One region of the Kribbella sp. NPDC055110 genome, then DNA from elsewhere that is predicted to be linked to it. Evidence: riboswitches for the same ligand, from Rfam matches in the RefSeq annotation. Region 1 holds a riboswitch; the other holds the start of a gene.
The links. A riboswitch is a leader RNA that binds a small molecule or an ion and turns the genes downstream of it on or off. The one in region 1 is predicted to bind S-adenosylmethionine.

Region 1 (6,151 bases):
TCATGACCGCTGACAGGCCGACGCCGCCGCAGCCGAAAACCGCCACGCGTTCACCTTCGACGACCTGCCCTACCTGGTGGACAGCGCGGAACGAGGTGGCGAACCGGCAGCCCAGCCCCGCGGCGGTAGCGAAGTCCATGTCGTCGGGCAGTCGCACCAGGTTCACCTCGGCGTACGGCACAGCGACGTACTCGGCGAACGAACCCCAGTAGTTGAACCCAGGCTGCAGCTGATTCGGACAGACCTGCTGGTTCCCCTCCAGGCACTGCTCACACTCACCGCACGCGCAAATGAACGGCGTCGTGACGCGATCCCCGACCGCCCATCCGGAGACTCCGGCCCCGACCGCGGCGATCGTCCCGGCAAGCTCGTGCCCCGGGACATGAGGCAGCACGATGTCGGAGTCGTGCCCCATCCACCCATGCCAGTCGCTACGACACAGCCCGGTGGCCTCAACCTTCAACACCACCGAGCCGTCCGCCACCACAGGCTCCGGCACCTCACGAACCTCAGGCAGTACGCCGTACTCCGACACCACGACCGCTCGCATTCGAGCAGCCTAAGTCAGGCTGAATCAGCCTGATCAGCCGCCCGCGACGGCCGGGATGATCGAGACCTGGCCGCCGTCCTTGATCGTGGTCTGGAGGCCGTCGGCGAACCGTACGTCGTCATCGTCGACGTACACGTTCACGAACCGGCGCAGCTCACCCGAGTCGTCCAGCACGCGTCCCTTGATCCCCGGGTACGACGCGTCGAGCGAGTCGAGTACCTCGGTCAGGGTCGCGCCCTCGGCGGACACCTCGGACACGCCCTGGGTGTAGGGCCGCAGGATGGTCGGGACGCGAACGCTCACACTCACTGCAGGCCTGCCTTCACGAAGGCGTCGTACGACGCGGGGATGGTCACCTTGGGGCCGACCCGGTCGGCCACGGCGTCGAGCGTCTTCAGCCCGTCGCCGGAGTTGATGATGACGGTCTCGGCCTCCGGGTCGAGCTGCCCGGTCGCGATCAGCTTCTTCAGCGTCGCCACGGTCACCCCGCCCGCGGTCTCGGCGAAGATGCCCTCGGTCCGGGCCAGCAACTGGATGCCCTCGATGACCTCTTCGTCGCTGACGTCCTCGATCGCACCCCCGGTACGGCGGGCGACGTCCAGGACGTACGGCCCGTCCGCCGGGTTCCCGATCGCGAGCGACTTCGCGATCGTGTCCGGCTTCACCGGCTTGACCACGTCGTGGCCGTCACGGAACGCCTGCGCAACGGGCGAGCAACCGGTCGCCTGGGCGCCGTAGATCTTGTAGTCGGTGGCGTCGACGAGGCCGAGCTTGCCGAGTTCGGTGAAGCCCTTGTCGATCTTGGTCAGCTGCGAACCGGACGCGACCGGGATCACGACCTGCTGCGGGATCCGCCAGCCGAGCTGCTCGGCGATCTCGAAGGCGAGCGTCTTGGAGCCTTCGGAGTAGTACGGGCGGACGTTCACGTTCACGAACGCCCAGCCCTCCTCCTCGCCGGCGATCTCGGAGGCCAGCTTGTTCACGTCGTCGTAGTTGCCCTCGACGGCGACCAGCGTCCCGCCGTACACGGCAGTGGTGATCACCTTCGGGCGCTCGAGGTCGTGCGGGATGAACACGACCGAGCGGATGCCGGCCCGGGCGGCGGCCGCGGCGACCGCGTTGGCCAGGTTGCCGGTGGAGGGGCAGGCGAAGACCTTCATGCCCAGCTCGCGGGTGGCGCTCAGCGCGGACGCAACCACCCGGTCCTTGAAGGAGTGGGTCGGATTGCCGGAGTCGTCCTTCACCCAGAGCTTCTTGAGCCCGAGCTCCCGGGCCAGGTTCTGTGCGTCGACGAGCCGGGTGTAGCCGGGCTCGGTGTTCGGGAAGCTGGCCACGTCGACGGGGACGGGCAGCAGCGGCTGGTACCGCCAGATGTTCTTGGGTCCGGCCTCGATCTGCTCGCGGGTGATGTTCGGGTACTCGTACCCGACCTCGAGCGGACCGAAGCACTCCATACAGGCGTAGAACGGGCCGAGCGGCGACTTCGCCCCACAGGCGCGACAGCTCAGGTGCGTACCGTTGCCGAAGGCACCTTCACGGATCGTGTGGGTGGCGGCGGTCAGGCTCATGAGTGAGGTTCCCCTCTCATCTTCCCCGCGAACACCGGATCTCGGCGGCGGGACGGATTTGGCACCGTTCCGCCGCGAAGCGCCCCGGGTGGGGGCTCGACGGGGAGGGTTGCCGGGACTTCAACGGGCCGTTTCCCTCAGTCCCTCTGGATGAGCTGCCCCCGAGATTACCCAATCGGGTCCATATTGTGTCATGTGATCCCACCATCCGAGACGCCCGATCTCAGCGCCGGCCCGAACCTCCAGGCCATCACAATCCACCTCCCGACCCACGCCTGAGCGGGCGGGCGAGTTGCCGGCCGCGATTGTGATGGCCTGGGCGTCCGCGTGCGTCGCGCCGACCGGACGCCGGCCACTCACCAACCCCTCCCAACCGGCAGGCAGCCACCGCCACCACGCGTGACATCGGCGTCGCGCGATGGGTTGGTGAGTGGCAGCGGTCCGCTCACAGGCGGTGGGTCGCGCCAGGGTGGCGAGTGGCAGCAGTCCGCTCACAGGCGATGGGTCGCGGGGTGGTTCGGTTACAGGCGGTGGGTGGCGCCGGGGGTGTGGGTTGGGAGGGACTTGCGGGGGCCGTAGCGGGGGTGGCCTATGCCGGCTAGTTCGATCAGGCGCTGGACGCGGAAGCGATGGCCGCGGTACGGCTCGATCAGTTCGGCGCAGCCGTCGTCGTCCAGCTCCTCGCCGATCAGCGCGTACGACACGTTCCGCGACACGTGGTAGTCCGCGAACGAGAACGCGTCCGCGTCCCCGTGAGCCCGCTGCCGTACTTCGGCCGCCGTCCACACCCCGACCCCCGGCAGCGACCGCAGCCGCCGCTCGATCTCGGCCGAATCAGTCAACTCGAGCGTTCGCTCCAAAGCACGAGCCCGAGTCGCCGCCGTGATCACCACCCGCGACCGCCGGCCCTCGACCCCCGCCCGCAGCCATTGCCACGACGGGATCTGCCGCCACTCTTCCGGCGCAGGCGGCACCATCATGACCCGATTGCCCTGCTGATGAGGCCCCGGCGCAGGCTCGCCGTACTCACGCAGCAGCAGCCGCCAAGCGCGGAACGCCTCCTTGCCGGTCACCACCTGCTCGATCCCGGCCGCCGCCATCGCCTCGAACACCGCCCGCGTCCGCGGCACCCGCACATCCGGGAACCGCCGCGCCGCGTCCACCAGCACCCGATGCTCCGGCAGCGGCTCGAACCCGTCCCAGCTGTCCCGCTCCCCCAGCAACTCCGGCACCCCGTCGAGCGCCCATTCCGCCCCCGGCCCCCACGCCTCCGCCTCGACAAACCCGGCGTACGGCGTCAACCGCAACAGCACCGCCCCGTCCGGAGTCCGCGTGGCCCGCCACACAGTCCGCCGCCCCGCATCGAACACATACGCCGGATCCCCGGGCCCCTTCCGCAACCCCCCAATCACCGAATGCGGATCCACCACTCGCCCAGCCCGCCAAACCCGCACCACCGAACTCACCCACCCAGTCTGACCTACCCCACCGACAACCGGGCATGGGACCGGTACGCGATGGTGAACCTCCACGCAGGCAGAACCCACCCTCCGAGGGTGTTTCGGCCCTGGTTTTCGGGGTTCTGCCTGCATGCACGAACAACTCGTGCGGGCCGTGTCCTAAGAATTGAGACATTGGGACATCGGCTCGATACTGAGCGGTATGACCGGCTGGCAGTGGATGAAGCTCGTGGGCAACTTCCTCAACCTGTCGACCCTCGCCGGGGCGGTGGTGGGGGTGTTGGGGCGGGCGACGTTCAGTCGGGGGCCTCGAGGGTTGTTCTTTGCGAACGGGTACAAGCTGGGGTTTCCGGTGGCGGGGGCGTTCACGATCGGGAATGTCGTGCTGAGCAAGCACGAGCGGGCGTACTTCGACAACCCGGCGCTGGTGCGGCACGAGGAGCGGCATTCGTGGCAGTACTTCTGCCTGATCGGCCTGCCGATGCTCCCGCTGTACGTCGTGGCCGTGGTCGTCTCGTTCCTGCTCACGGGTGACCCGGCGTCGCGGAACCTGTTCGAACGGCTCGCCGATCTGAAGGAGGGCGGGTACGTCGAGCGCCCGATCCAGCCGATCGGGAAGACCGTGACGCAGGCGTTCAGCGGGCTGAGATCGCGTCCGAAAGGGCCGTGAGGACGGTCACCACGCCGCTCGGGTCGTCGACGACGATGTCCGCGGCGTCGATCAGCTCGGTCGCGTTCGAGGACCGCGTGGCGAGCAGTACGGCGCGGAGTCCGGTGTCGCGTTGTGCCTGGATCGCCCGGTACGCCGCCAGGTCGCCCAGGTCGTCACCGGCGTACAGGATCGACCGCGCGCCGGTCGACTCGATCAGGCTGCGGAGTGCGACGCCCTTGTCGATGCCGGGCGGCCGCAGTTCGAGCACGAGGTTGCCCGGCTCCAGCCGCAGCCCGGTCTCCTGAGCCAGCGCGGTCAAGGGCGCCCGCAGCAGTTCGAGGGACCCGGCCGGATCGTCCAGCCGGCGGGTGTGCACGGCCAGCGAGCTGTCCTTGTCCTCCACGAACGCATCCGGTACGCCGACCTCGCGCAGCAGCCCCGGCAACCGGTCCCGTGCCGTCGCGACACCAGCCGGCACCGGCTGGCTCGTCACCTTGCCGGTCGCGGCGTCCCACCGCTCCAGCCCGTAGTGCCCGAGTACGACGAGGTGCCCGAGGCCCGGGTGACCGCTCACCCCGGACAGCTCGGTGGCGACCAGTGCGGGCCGGCCGGTGACGATCGCGACCTGGTTCACGGACCGGGCGAGCCGGGCCAGCGCGTCCAGGGCGCCTTCGACCGGACGGGACCGCGCCGGGTCCTCGACGAGCGGCGAGAGTACGCCGTCGAAGTCGGACGAGATCACCGCGGTCGACGGGTCCGAGACGATGGCTTCCCAGCCTTCTCGTCCCGCATCGGTCTGGATGACCGGAGTGCTCATCCACGTCCTCGCTTCGCTCCGGGCGCGGATGAGGCACGAGGCACGCTGTGTTTGATTGTTCGCTCGCTGCGCTCGCTCATGCGGTGTAGTCCGAGGTGAGGATCACGGTCAGGCGATCCTTCTTCATGTTGTCCAGTGCGCCCTTGGACCGGCCGATGCCGAGGTCGTGGGCGAGCTGGTTGGCGGCGTCGAGCATGCCCGGCGGGTAGTACACCGTGCTCTCGGCGACCTTGCCGTGCCAGTTGTCCGGCGACCCGGACACGGTCCAGCCGGCCTGCCGGGCGCGGCTCGCGACGGTGTCGGCGAGGCCCTTGCGCGGGGTGTTGTTGTAGACCTCGATCGCTGGCTTCTCCTCAGCGGGGATCGTCACCGGCTGGGTCGGCTGCGTGGTCTGAGGCGGCTGGGAGGTCGGCGCGGTCGACGGCGGCTGGCTGCTGGGCACGGGCGGCGGCGCGCTGGTCGCCTCGGTCGTCGGCTTGGTCGACGGTCTCGGCACGCTGGCCCCGACGGTCGACGGCCCGGAAGAGGGTTTCGCAGCCGGCTTCGGCGAAGCGCCGGTCGGCTCGTCGGCCTTGCTGTCGTTCCCCCGGGTCCCGAACAGCACCAGCAGCCCGGCCACGATCGCGACGACGGCGGCCACGGCGACGAGCGAGGACAGCACCTGCCCCTGCTCGCCCCGCGGGCGTGGGCAAGCGAGGCACGCCCTGAGGCGGCGGGACATGGTCAGACCTCGATGCCCAGTCGGCGTGCGGAGCGGGCGCGCTGGCGGGCCGCGCGGAGGCGGCGCAGGCGCTTGACCAGCAGCGGGTCGTGAGCGAGAGCCTCGGGGCGGTCGATGAGCGCGTTCAGGACCTGGTAGTACCGGGTCGCCGACATCTGGAACTGGTCCCGGATCGCCTGTTCCTTCGCGCCGGCGTACTTCCACCAGTGCCGCTCAAAAGCAAGGATCAGGCCGTCACGCTCCGAGAGTCCGGCAACAGCCGGCGGCGCAGCTTCGGCGGGGCCGGAAGAGCTGGCGTTGGCGCTGTCCATGTGCAGCTGACTCCTGTGCGGTCGGTGATCGTCCGTCCGCCTGCCACTCTACGTGCTGAACAACAGCGATGT
Region 2 (6,151 bases), on a different contig from region 1:
GTACGGCGTACCCGGCAACTCTCGTGACCACAGGTGACCACGACGACCGGGTGGTTCCGTTGCACAGCCACAAGTTCATCGCGGCGCTGCAGCATGCCCAGTCCGGTCCGCAGCCGGTCTTGACTCGGGTCGAGGTCAACACCGGCCATGGCTTCGGAAAGCCCGCCGCGATGATCGCGGCGGAGTGGGCGGACCTACTGGCGTTCGCTGCTCACCATGTAGGTCTCGTACCTCCTGAGCAGTAGGAGGGCCGTTTCACCAGATGCGTGGGTTCACCAGATGTGGGGTGCTTGGAGATCGCGGGGATCGTCGGCCGGCTGACAGCCGTGCGCGCTCTCCGCGTACTCCGTGCGCGTCCCGCTCGTGGCCAGCGTCCGTACGGCGTTGACGAGCCGGTCCACGTGCTCACGGGTAGTTCCGAGGCCGAGGCTGGCGCGGACCGCCGTACCGTGCTCGGTGGAACCGGCGAGGAGGTGGCCGACGAGCGGGTGCGCGCAGAACTTGCCGTCCCGGACGCCAATGCCGTACTCCGCGCTCAGCGCCGCGGACACCAGGGTCGAGGTCAGACCGGCGACCGTGAAGCAGACCGTGCCGACACGGTCCGCGTCCTCGCCGAAGATCGAGTACGTCGTGACGCCGGGGATCTGGGCGAGCCCTGTGCGCAGACGGGCCAGCAGGCTGCGCTCGTGCTGCTCGATCGCGTCGCGGTGCTTGCTGATCGCGGCACAGGCACTCGCCAGAGCGATCGCGCCGATGACGTTCGGGGAGCCGCCCTCGTGGCGGGCCGGACCGGTCGTCCACACCACGGTGTCGCTCGTGACGGCGTGGGTCGCGCCGCCTCCGTGCAGGTACGGGTCGGCGGCGTCGAGCCAGTCGGAGCGGCCGATCAGTGCGCCCGCGCCGTACGGCGCGTAGAGCTTGTGACCGGACAGGGCGACCCAGTCGACGCCGAGCGCGGCGATGTCGACCAGCCGGTGTGGGGCGAGCTGCGCGGCGTCCAGGCAGACGCGCGCGCCGTGCGCCTTGGCCACCTTGGCGATGTCGGCGATCGGGAAGATCTCGCCGGTGACGTTGGACGCGCCGGTGATCACCACGAGCCGCGGACCCTCGGGCGCCTGACGGAGCGCGTCGGCGATACGGGTCACGGCCTCGGCCGGGCTCGACGGCGCTGTGAGCCGCACAGTCCGGTCGCTGGGCCAGGGCAGGAGCGCCGCGTGGTGCTCGGACTCGAACACGATCACGGTCGCGTCCGCCGGCACCGCACGGGCCAGCAGGTTCAGCGCGTCGGTGGTCTGCCGGGTGAAGATCACCTGGTCGTCCGCACGGGCGCCGACGAAGGCGTGCACCTCGGCGCGCGCCCGCTCGTACCACTGGGTGGTGATCCGCGAGGCGTACCCGTTGCCGCGGTGCACCGACGCGTACGACGGCAGCGCGGCCTCGACACTGGCCCGGACGGACTCCAGACACGGCGCGCTCGCACCGTGGTCGAAGTTCGCGTAGTCGGTGACCCGGCCGTCGGCGAGCGGGACCAGGAGGTCCGAGCCGACCGTGGCGGGGATGCTCCCGGTCGCGAGCCGGGCGATCGCCGGCCGCGGAGTCGTCGTACTGGCCGGCTCGAGAATGGACAGGATCGACATGATGCTGCTCCCAGGGAAGTCCGCACTTGCCGAGCGGGGTATCCGCACGGCCTGGTCTTCACCCGGGGCACCCCACCGCGGAGGAGGGTTGCCGGCCAGCTAGCCGGGGCTTGTCGCTGACACTCATGACCTGCCGAGAACCGTAACGAACGGGCTACGGCCGGCGCCAGTGCCTATCTCGCTCAATGAGATAGGCGGTCACATCGTGAGATGGCTACCGGGTGGGAGCGGGGCCTGTCGACCCGCGGATGATCAACCGCGTCTCCAGCTGCACCAGGGCGGGCCGGTCGTCGCCGTCGGCGTCGAGTTGCTCCAGCAGGAGATCCACGGCGACGGCGCCCGCCTCGGCGCCGGGCACATGGATCGATGTCAGCGTGGGATAGGCGACATCGGACATCGGGCTGTCGTCGATGCCGATCACGCTCACGTCGCGCCCCACCACCAGCCGGTGCTCGGCCAGCCTCGCCATCAGGCCGAGCGCGATCAGGTCGTCGTACGCGATGACCGCGGTCGTCCCGCTGGACTGCACCAGGTCGGCCGCGCGGACGCCGGCCTGGACCTGCGGCTCGAACGGGCCGAACTCGACCAGCTCGACGCCGTACTGCGCGCACGCCTCCTGCAGCGCGGTCCGCCGGCGCTCGTTGGACCACGACCGGCGCGGTCCGTTCAGGTAGCAGATCCGGCGATGGCCGAGCGCGGTGAGGTGCTGAACGGCCTGGGTGATGCCGTCGGAATTGTCGATGATCACGCTCGGCGCACCCTCGACCTGCCGGTTCACGAAGACGACCGGCGACAGCTCGATGAACTCGGCCAGCCGCTGCTCCGCCGTCCGCGGCGAGACCAGGATCAGGCCGTCGGCCTGCTTGCTCAGGACGGCGGCCCGTTCGAGCTCGTCGCTGGCGTGCTCGTCGGTGTCGGCCAGCAGGACCGCGGTGTTCTTCCGCCCGGCGCGCGCCTGGACCGCCTTGATGATCGGCGGGAAGAACGGGTTCGCGATGTCCGGCACGATCAGTCCGATCACGCCGGTCCGCCCGACCGCGAGCGCCCGGGCGATCGGGTTGGTCATGTAGCCCATCTCGCGGGCGACCCGCTGGATCCGTTCCCGGGTCTGCGGGTTCACCCGGTCCGGGTCGGACAACGCCCGCGACACCGTCGACAAGGACGTATCGCAGGCTTTCGCGATGTCGGCCAGAGTGACCCTCACCGTTCTCCCTCCCGACGGCGCCGAAGCGACACCGCAAACCCTAGCCGAAACGTTGCCGTCTACTGGTCGTTGCCGAGGCGTGCCGACGACTCGTCGTCGAGGAACAGCCGCACGTGCGGTGTCGTCTGCAGGATGGACGCAGGGCAGTCCGGGGTCACCGGGCCGGTCAAGGCTCGTTCGACCGCGGGCGCCTTGCGGGCTTCCGGCGTGATTACCAGCACGGTGCGCGGCCGCAGCAGCGCGTGGATCGTCAGCGACAGCGCTTGTTCCGGAGTTTCCGCCAGCGATGGGAAGTGGCCCTCACCGACCTGCTGCTTACGGGCGGCCTCGTCGAGCGTCACCAGGTGGATGAGCTCACGCGTCTCGAAGTCGGCGGGCGGGTCGTTGAACGCGAGGTGGCCGTTCTCCCCGATCCCCATCACGCAGATCGCCGGGTCGAGGGTGCGGAGCAGTTCGCCGTACCGCTCGAGCTCCTCCTCGATCGGCTCATGGTCGCCCTCGACGCCGTGGAAAGCCTTGAGCTTCACGAACGAGGCCAGGTTCTCGTGCATCCACCGGCGGAAGCTGGCCGAGTGGTTCTCGTCCATGCCGAGATACTCGTCCATGTGCAGGACGGTCAGCCGGGACCAGTCGATGTCGTCGCGTTCGCGGGCGGCCTTGATGAAACCCAGTTGCGAGTTCCCGGTCGCCAGAATGACGGCGATCTCGTCCCGCTCCGCGAGCTCCGCCTTGACGGCGGCAGCGAAGTGTTCGGCGGCGGCCGTGCTGAGCTCGTCGGGCGAGTCCGCGACGAACACCTCGAGCGCGCCGTACCGGAGTTGTTTCACCGTGATGGTTCCTTTCCAGTTGATGAGTCGTTGTCGTTCCAGTGGCCGCCGACGGCGACGGCCTTGAGGGTGAGGTCTTCGTTGAACAGCGCGAGGTCCGCGTGGCAGCCGGCCGCGATCCTGCCGACGTCGTCGAGACCGGCGGCGCGGGCCGGGACGGCCGACGCCATCGCGACGGCCTCGGGTAGTGCGATTCCCAGCGCCTGCACAGCGATCGGGATCATCTGCGGCAACAGCGTCGTACTGCCTCCGAACGCCGTCCGGTCGAGCGTCATGCCGACGCCGTCCGCGACCACGTACTCGCGTCGGCCCATCCGGTAGCGCTCGCCGTCGGGCAGGCCGGCGCCCGGCGTGGAGTCCGAGACCAGACACAGCCGTCCGCGCAGGCAGCGGTGCGCCAGCCGGAGCAGGGTCGGTGGAAGGTGCTTGCCATCAGCAATCATTTCCACGGTCAGGTCGTCGGACGTCAGGGTTGCCTCGAGCAGACCGGGCTGCCGCCACGGCCCCCGCCGTACCGTGCTGGACTGGCCGCTGAAGATGTGAATCACGTGCCGCAGCCCGGCCTCCTGACAGGCGCGCAGGTCCTCGTCGCGGCCGTCGCTGTGTCCGGCCGCGGGCAGGATGTCCGCGTCGACCAGCCGCCGGGTCAGGGCCACGGCACCGGGCAGCTCAGGGGCGAAGCTGATCATCCGGATCGCGGCGGCCTGTTCGAGCAGCCGGTCGATCGAGCCGTCGTCCGGAGAGCGCAGATTGTCCGGGTCCTGCGCACCGCACTGGGCGCGAGCGAAGTACGGCCCTTCCAGATGCGCACCCGGTACGCGCGGCAAGCCCGGGTCGCCGTGGACGGAGGCGATCGCACCCACGGCTGCCTCGATGTCCTCCAGCGGAGCGGTTGCGATGGTCGGAAGCACGGTGGTGACGCCAGCGGCCAGCAGGGCAGAGAGAGCGGCGCGGGTCGCGGGCTCGGTGCCCTCGTTGAAGCTGTGTCCGCCGGCGCCGTGCGTGTGGACGTCGATCAAACCCGGCGTCAGGATCCCGTCGCCGAGATTCCGGCGTACGGCGTCCGCAGGGACCTCCGACGCCGTGACGATCGCCTCGATCCGGCGGTCGCGGACGAGCACGGCATGTTCGTCGAGCACGACGTCCTCGAGGACCACGCGCGGGCCGACCAGCGCCTCAACGGGCATCGGCGGCAACCTTCGCCCACACAGCCGGCGGGGCCTTGAACCAGTCGTCGCCGGCGAAGTACTGGAACATACCGAACCCGGTATCCCGGCAGCGGTCTTCCCACACCAGATCCAGTTCGGTGTAGGACGCTGAGCCATGACCCGGGGGAGTGAGGTCCGGGCGCGACAGGAAATCGCTGCGCGGCCACAGGCTCCGGTTGCGGAAGCACACCCCCTTCAAGAGGTTCTCCTCGAACCACGTCCGCTGCGACGGCATCATCAGCCGGTCCTCGATACCAGGGCCGGCAACCACGTGATGCCGTACGTCGGTGCCGAGGTCGCGGATCGTCCGCAGGTCGGCGGGGCCGTCCGGTGTCACGACGGCAACGTCGAAGGTCGGATCGAGCATGACCCAGCGGCCCAGTCGTTCGCTCCACACCTCGCTGACGAAATGACCGTCGTACCCGTTGATCGAACCGGTGAGCACCGCGCAGCGCGCGGGGATCCCGAGCGCCTGACACGCCGCGGTCAGCACCAGCGCGTAGTGCACGCACATCACCACCGGGAGGTTGCCCGCATGGCCTTGCTCGCTCGCACCCCAGGAAAGGATCGTCGGCGGGTCCCACGGCGTGTACTGGCTGGCCTCGCTGGTGTTGCGGTACCGCCACGACCGGCAGACCCACGTGCTCAGCGCCTGCGCTGTGGCCAACGGATCGCTCGACTGCAGAGCCTCCGCCGGCAACTGCCCGAGGAACTCTCGTACGGCGGGATGCTCGACGTCCTCCCAGACGTGCGCCGGCGGATGCGGGTCGTCGACGCCCTCGACGCGCGCCCGAACCACGTAACGCCCTGGCGCCAGGTGGAGGTGGCCGATCCGATCGGCCGACCAGGTGCCCCCGGCATCGATCGACAACTCGTCACCACCGCCGGTCGTGTAGTCGACGCCGACGGTCCACGCGTCCATCGCATTGCCGTACGACGACAGCGTGACGGGGCCGGTGCGCGCGCCGGCTGGAAGCACCAGTTCTCGCCACGTCAGCACGTGATCGTTGGTCGCGGGGATCGCGCCGACCGGAGTATCACCGACGTGGACCTCGAGCGGTGGTCCGTCCGGTCGGTGCGATCGCGCCAGCACGTACAGCGTCTCGGCGCCGGCGTCGAGGTCGAGCCGGCTGCGCGCGTGCCGCCGGCCGTTGACCTCCTCGCCCAGGGTCGCCACGACCCGGCCTGCTTCGGTTGCTACCAGCCCACTCATTTGCCGGCTCCCAGGGTGAGGCCCGCCATGATCCGGTTCGACAGCGCGACGAACACGATGAA

Region 2: it holds a riboswitch for S-adenosylmethionine, as region 1 does, so the genes downstream of both, ACWF0M_RS22870 (aminotransferase class V-fold PLP-dependent enzyme) here and thrC (threonine synthase) in region 1, are expected to answer to the same signal.

The regions. Positions count from the first base shown of each region.
Region 1 covers NZ_JBSGTS010000040.1:13,528-19,678, forward strand. Annotated here, with positions in the region: gene ACWF0M_RS35695 (zinc-dependent alcohol dehydrogenase family protein) at 1-550, opposite strand, end outside; gene ACWF0M_RS35700 (ubiquitin-like small modifier protein 1) at 584-859, opposite strand; gene thrC (threonine synthase) at 856-2,118, opposite strand; SAM riboswitch class I at 2,132-2,275, opposite strand; gene ACWF0M_RS35710 (DNA-3-methyladenine glycosylase family protein) at 2,640-3,488, opposite strand; gene ACWF0M_RS35715 (hypothetical protein) at 3,781-4,248, shown strand; gene otsB (trehalose-phosphatase) at 4,214-5,047, opposite strand; gene ACWF0M_RS35725 (LytR C-terminal domain-containing protein) at 5,124-5,708, opposite strand; gene ACWF0M_RS35730 (DUF3263 domain-containing protein) at 5,771-6,079, opposite strand.
Region 2 covers NZ_JBSGTS010000014.1:150,463-156,613, reverse strand. Annotated here, with positions in the region: gene ACWF0M_RS22875 (prolyl oligopeptidase family serine peptidase) at 1-245, shown strand, start outside; gene ACWF0M_RS22870 (aminotransferase class V-fold PLP-dependent enzyme) at 273-1,637, opposite strand; SAM riboswitch class IV at 1,655-1,768, opposite strand; gene ACWF0M_RS22865 (LacI family DNA-binding transcriptional regulator) at 1,852-2,841, opposite strand; gene ACWF0M_RS22860 (6-phosphogluconolactonase) at 2,901-3,668, opposite strand; gene ACWF0M_RS22855 (N-acetylglucosamine-6-phosphate deacetylase) at 3,665-4,855, opposite strand; gene ACWF0M_RS22850 (transglutaminase-like domain-containing protein) at 4,845-6,089, opposite strand; gene ACWF0M_RS22845 (carbohydrate ABC transporter permease) at 6,086-6,151, opposite strand, start outside.